3 regions of the Lysinibacillus sp. FN11 genome follow, and region 1 is predicted to be linked to each of the others. Evidence: riboswitches for the same ligand, from Rfam matches in the RefSeq annotation. Region 1 holds a riboswitch; each other region holds the start of a gene.

The links. A riboswitch is a leader RNA that binds a small molecule or an ion and turns the genes downstream of it on or off. The one in region 1 is predicted to bind S-adenosylmethionine.
Region 2: it holds a riboswitch for S-adenosylmethionine, as region 1 does, so the genes downstream of both, metA (homoserine O-succinyltransferase) here and metK (methionine adenosyltransferase) in region 1, are expected to answer to the same signal.
Region 3: it holds a riboswitch for S-adenosylmethionine, as region 1 does, so the genes downstream of both, NP781_RS06595 (YezD family protein) here and metK (methionine adenosyltransferase) in region 1, are expected to answer to the same signal.

Annotation. Positions count from the first base shown of each region.
Region 1 covers NZ_CP102383.1:3,129,457-3,131,663, reverse strand. Annotated here, with positions in the region: gene pckA (phosphoenolpyruvate carboxykinase (ATP)) at 1-238, opposite strand, end outside; SAM riboswitch class I at 628-746, shown strand; gene metK (methionine adenosyltransferase) at 1,005-2,201, shown strand.
Region 2 covers NZ_CP102383.1:2,011,284-2,013,490, reverse strand. Annotated here, with positions in the region: gene NP781_RS10765 (hypothetical protein) at 1-159, shown strand, start outside; gene NP781_RS10760 (nucleotide excision repair endonuclease) at 210-581, opposite strand; SAM riboswitch class I at 785-896, shown strand; partial or broken gene metA (homoserine O-succinyltransferase) at 1,020-1,954, shown strand; gene NP781_RS10750 (GerAB/ArcD/ProY family transporter) at 1,995-2,207, opposite strand, start outside.
Region 3 covers NZ_CP102383.1:1,276,887-1,279,093, forward strand. Annotated here, with positions in the region: gene NP781_RS06590 (DUF418 domain-containing protein) at 1-680, shown strand, start outside; SAM riboswitch class I at 851-946, shown strand; gene NP781_RS06595 (YezD family protein) at 1,017-1,172, shown strand; gene NP781_RS06600 (flavin reductase family protein) at 1,262-1,747, opposite strand; gene NP781_RS06605 (VOC family protein) at 1,897-2,207, shown strand, end outside.

The sequences.
Region 1 (2,207 bases):
GGTTTACTTTACCCCAGTCAATTTGATCTTTTGTGCTTTCTTCTTCTACCGTATATTTATCTTTAGGTGAACGACCAGTGTATTTGCCAGTTTCTGCACGAACTGCGCCATCTACTGTTAACATTGCTTCACCACGAGATGTAGCTTTTTCTGCTAATTGTGGTACTGAAAGTTGAACATTAATGTTACCGCCGTTTAATAATTCCTTCAGTTCGTTTGCAATTTCTACTGAATTCATCGATTAAATACCATCCTTTTTTATAGTATTCCCTTGATTTAGAGGGATTTTTTCTTAATTTCAAAAATAGTATAACACAATTGCTTAAATAATCTATACTAATTAAGAAATTATTTTAGAGTTTTTACCACTTTTCAATAAACTGACAAAAAATAATGTTTTTCGAGGAGAATACCATCAATCCTACTGTAATTAGGCATGAAGATTGAGCCACACATATGTTACCACAAGTAGCTAGGTATGTTGTAGGGATTAATTTGCTTCTATTTACATCATCATCCAAGTATGAAAAGTTTTTGTGTAATAAGTTCTTTCCTTTCTATACAGTAATACATAAGAAAATATTTGACAACGTTCGACCTTTTCAGTAACATGAGATTGAACGGATACTCTTATCCCGAGCTGGTGGAGGGTCAGGCCCTGTGAAACCCGGCAACCTGCATGAACTATTTCACGACATGCGTTGGTGCCAACCTGATGCAAGGGAACATCCCTTGAACGATAAGAGTGAAAGGTTACGCAGTCATTATTCCTTTCCTCATGTAAAGTAACGTGAGAAAAGGATTTTTTTATTGTTAAAAATCAATGTAAAGGTAAGTATATGTAGTTCTTTCCTTATTATAATGACGGATCTTTCGAAATCCTCGTGATAAAAGCAGCAGTAACGGCTTGAGAGTTCAATCCTTAGGAGCGGACTTGACATGGGTAATGAGTACCGTATTCATACACAACTACTTATTGTAAGAGTATTTAGGAGGAAAACCAAATGACAAACCGTCGACTGTTTACATCAGAGAGTGTAACAGAAGGACATCCAGATAAGATTTGTGACCAAATCTCGGATGCCATTTTAGATGCTATTTTAGCAGAAGATCCAAATGCACGTGTAGCGTGTGAAACAACTGTAACAACAGGATTAGTATTAGTAGCAGGAGAAATTACAACTTCTACTTATGTAGATATTAAAGGTATTGTTCGTGACACTGTAGCTGAAATTGGCTATACACGAGGTAAATATGGCTTTGATGCTGAGAACTTAGCGGTGCTTGTGGCAATTGGTGAACAATCACCTGATATTGCTCAAGGTGTTGATCAGGCATTAGAGGCACGTGAAGGCTCTATGACAGATGCAGATATTGAAGCAATTGGTGCTGGTGACCAAGGCTTAATGTTTGGCTATGCATGTAATGAAACACCAGAGCTAATGCCATTACCAATTAGCTTGGCACACAAATTAGCACGCCGTTTAACAGAAGTACGTAAATCAGGTGAACTTGCCTATTTACGTCCTGATGGTAAAACGCAAGTAACGATAGAATATGATGACAATAATGTACCGGTTCGCGTGGATACAATTGTTATTTCAACACAGCATGATGAAGAAGCAACACTTGAACAAATTCAAGCAGATTTAAAAGAATTTGTTATTGCACCAGTTGTACCAAGTGAATTATTAGATGCTAATACGAAATACTTTATCAATCCAACTGGCCGTTTTGTAATTGGTGGACCAAAAGGTGATGCTGGATTAACAGGACGTAAAATCATTGTTGATACATACGGTGGTTATGCACGTCACGGTGGTGGTGCCTTCTCAGGTAAGGATGCAACCAAGGTAGACCGTTCAGCGGCATATGCAGCACGTTATGTAGCGAAAAATATCGTAGCAGCTGGCTTAGCAGAGCGTGCTGAAGTGCAACTCGCTTATGCGATTGGCGTTGCGCAGCCTGTTTCCATTGCTGTCGATACATTTGGCACAGGTAGAGTGAAAGAAAGCGAGATCGTTGAATGGGTACGCGAGCTATTCGATTTACGCCCAGCAGGTATCATTAAAATGCTTGATCTTCGTCGTCCCATTTATAAACAAACTGCTGCATATGGACATTTTGGTCGTACAGATTTAAATGTACCATGGGAGCAAATTGATAAAGCAGACGCGTTACGAGAAAAAGCATGTTTATAAACTATT
Region 2 (2,207 bases), 1.1 Mb from region 1:
GGAAATAGGCTTATCATCCAGTTAGAAGAAGGCAGCGAGCAAAGGAAAGAGGCTCAGCCCTATGTTTTTCAAATCACCGTCAAGAATCCTGAGCTTGATACCATTGATTTGCGAATAAACGGTCAGAGTACGCCCATTGATCGTATGACCATTATGTGATAAAAGAAACCGAAATCTTTAGATGAGATTTCGGTTTCTTTATGAGATGTCTAATAAAAGACTTTGTCTACGTTATATTTAGAGCGGAAAGTATTAATCGCGTATGTTTCGTAAATTTCACGTTCCATTGGATCTTCTACTTCATAGACTTCAATTTTGAACACTTCATCACGATGGTTTTTCATCGGAGATACATTATCCTCGAAATGTTTTTTAATACGTTGACGAATTTTACGTGCTTTCCCAACAAATAATAGCTCATTCTTGTCATTATAGAATAAGAAAATGCCGCCTTTATCACGTGTGATTTTATGGAAGTCAATAAAACCGAAGTAAGGTGTGATTGGCACATCACCTGGTTTTAAATCTTGTTCACGTTGACGGATTACTAGATCTGGTTTTGGAAATTCAATTTTAATCAAACTATTCACGTTCCTCTCTCTTACTAAAAGTATATGGTAACATAATTACGGCATGTTTACCATAAATTTTAAATGCAGAAACACCACATATAGCAAGCTTAGTGTACATCAATTGAGCAAGGAACATGCACATGAATCACAAAATATTCTATGAATTATTGATATTCTAACTAGTTCGTGTTACAATTCAAGATAATTAAATAATCTTATCAAGAGAAGCTGAGGGATTTGGCCCGATGACGCTTCAGCAACCTCTAACAATTGTTAGAAAGGTGCTAATTCCAGCAAAGGATTTTTTCCTTTGAGAGATAAGAGTGGACGTGAAAAAAATCCTTCTCATTCTATCTCGTATGGAATGAGGAGGATTTTTTAATTTTGTTGCATCCTATGCAAGCAAGGTTTGCTAAAAGAGAGTGATTATAGAGAGGGGAAAGCAAGATGCCAATTAATATTCCGAAAAATTTACCAGCTGGAGAACATTTACGTGAGGAAAAATCTTCGTCATGGAAGAAGATCGTGCGAAAACACAGCAAATCCGTCCATTAAATATATTAATATTAAATTTAATGCCTGAAAAAGAAAAAACAGAGCTCCAATTATTACGTTTATTGGGGAATACACCATTACAGGTGAATATTACCTTTTTGAATACAGCCACACACGAGTCTAAAAATGTGAGTAAATCTCATTTGCAGCTTTTTTACACAACGTTCAATCAGATTCGACACCGCCGCTATGATGGTATGATTATAACTGGTGCGCCAGTAGAAAAAATGGCTTTTGAAGAGGTCAACTATTGGCAGGAAATTTCAGAAATTATGGATTGGTCAAAAAAGAATGTGACATCTGTGCTACATATATGTTGGGGGGCACAGGCTGCATTGTATCATCATTATGGCATTGGGAAGGTCGAGCTTTCTGCTAAATGCTCAGGTGTCTATTCCCATGTGATTACAGATTTAACTGTAGATTTGGTACGTGGCTTTAGTGATTTATTTACTGCGCCCCACTCACGCTATACATCTGTTTCGATTGACGAGGTTCGCAATCATCCAGATCTACGATTATTATCCTATTCAGAGGATGCAGGGGTATTTATTGTACAATCAAAAGATAATAAAAATATTATGATTACGGGGCATCTAGAGTATGATGCGACAACGCTAGCCGATGAATACAGTCGCGATGTGGCGAAGGGCATAGATATCGCTGTTCCTGTAAACTACTTCCCGAATGACGATCCGACACAAGTGCCGATGAATACATGGCGTGCCCATACGCATCTATTATTCTCTAACTGGTTGAACTACTATGTTTACCAAGAAACACCATATGAATGGGATTTTGTAGATGAAATCGAATATCATATTTAATTAATAAAAAGTCTAATTTCTTTTCTAGCTTTAAAAGAAATTAGACTTTTTGATTGTCATTTTCTGTTTCCTGCTGAGGTGTTTCGTTTTTTTGAGCTTTGGATTTACGATTTCGAATAACTACCACAATCAGCAATAGTATGGGTAATAAAATGGTGAAAATAAAGGAAAAGATTGGCCAAATTTCATTATTATAATTAGTAGAATGCACAATATCTGGATGAACAATTTGAGAAAGTCCAATAACAATTAT
Region 3 (2,207 bases), 1.9 Mb from region 1:
GTGCCATCCTTATCCTTTCACAATGGCTTCAAATTCAATTTAGTTACCTTGCTGGTTGGCATCCAACATATGTGCTACTAGAGTATCTTGATTTTTGGACACCAGCTGGATTTATAAGAAATTTGATGTTTAATGGCTATCATCCACTATTCCCCTGGATTTGCTTCTTTCTGATAGGGATGGTAATGGGCACATTAGATTTAACAAATCATACATTAAGAAAAAACTTACTGGTGATAGGCTTATTGCTAGTCATCGTGACTGAGACTTGTTCAACGTTATTCATTAAGATGACAACCATTCATTTATTAGATGTAGAGAGTGCATTGTATTTATTTGATACAGGACCGATTCCACCGAATATGATGTATGTCCTCTCTAATTCGGCTTCGGCTATTGTTATCATTGTTGGCTCCATCTATCTTGTAGAGACATGTAAAAATAAAGTTATACAATCTTTCATATTAACTGGACAAATGTCTTTAACGCATTATGTTGGCCATGTTGTTATAGGCATTGGAATACTAATTATTTGCCAAAAGCTGGAGAACCAAACACTTGCTTTTTCCATGCTGTATGCCTGCTGTTATTTTTTAGGATGTGTCGTGGTTTCTGTATGGTGGAGGACTAAACATCATCGAGGCCCACTTGAATTCATGATGAGGAAATGGAGCTTGTAATAAATTAATGGATTGCCATCTATTTCTCACTGACTAGGCATAAAATACTTTAGGTATAGGGAGTCTTTTAATCTAAACGACATATTGCATAGTATTCAACTAGGTTTTCTAATATTTTGTATTGACATTCCTATAGCAGAATTATAGAATTATTTTCAAGAAACGCAGTACTCTTATCAAGAGAGGTGGAGGGACTTGGCCCAATGAAGCCTCGGCAACCGGACAACAGGTGCCAAATCCAACAGATGGTGTCTGAGAGATAGGAGGGGCTATCAATCAGTTTGATGCGTTGGCCTCTTTATGAACAATAAGGATAAAAAAGAAGGGGTGTATCGTATGGCTCAGTCAGTAAAAGTAGATGATAAGAAACTAGAGGCAATTGCGAAGGCGATTCAAAATCTTGAATTTGGTGAAGTGCATATTACGATTCAAGATGGTGTGATTGTGCAAATTAATAGGCTTGAAAAGCAGAGATTTCCGCAGAAAAAATAACAATGATTTCAGTAGAACTTATGTCAAACGGCCACCTATAAGCATGAAGGATTTCCTGTGCTTACAAGTGGCCTTTTTTTGTGTAAAGGCTAGCTATAAAAGCTTTTTGGTATGGGACCGATATGGCGGCGATGATACAGCAAAGGCTCTTTTTGAGCATTTGTAGTGTCTACGACCTGCCCAATAAAAATGGTATGGTCGCCAGCATCGATTTGCTGAAATGTTTTACATTGTAAATTAGCTGCGGTATCATGTAAAATCGGTAGTCCTAAAGAGGAAGTTGACCATGATGCTTGTGCAAAGCGATCAGGGATTTTACTAGCAAATAGTGTACATAAATGCTCTTGATCACTCGCTAAAATATTGACCGCAAAATTTGGCGCAGTCGTGAAATAGGGATGGAGCTGAGATTTTTTATCGAGTGACCACAAAATAAGGAGCGGGTCGATTGAAACAGATGCAAAGGAATTGACGGTTAAGCCAATCGGTTTTGTGTCATGACATGTCGTGACAACTGTTACGCCTGTAGGATAATTACCTAATGCCAATTTAAAAGCAGCTACTAAATCTGTCATTCAAATCACCTCTTTATGAAATTAGTGAACGGAGTTTGTAGGTAAACGAAACTTTTTTTCATATCCTACTAGTAACTCCTTTTCTTGAGTAAATTTTAAACTAATCAAACATACAGGTAAAGGTAATGGGGAAAGAAAGGGGAATGGCCATGACTTTATATTTTGATCATCTGGTTCATCAAGTGGAGTCACCAGAAAATATAAAGGTTTTCTTCAATAAACGAAATGTCCATACAGTGAATGGTGGGCAGCACACGATGTGGGGGACTTATAATACGTTAAGCTACTTTGGCTTAAGCTACATTGAACAAATTGCTATCTATGATCGTGATTTATTTGAGCAAGCGGCACAATACCCATATTCCCTACATTATACGTTTAAACGTGATCAAGAGCGCCAGGGATTTTCTCGAATTGCTCTGCGCACAAAAAATATTGACGAAGAGGGTCGACGCTTGCG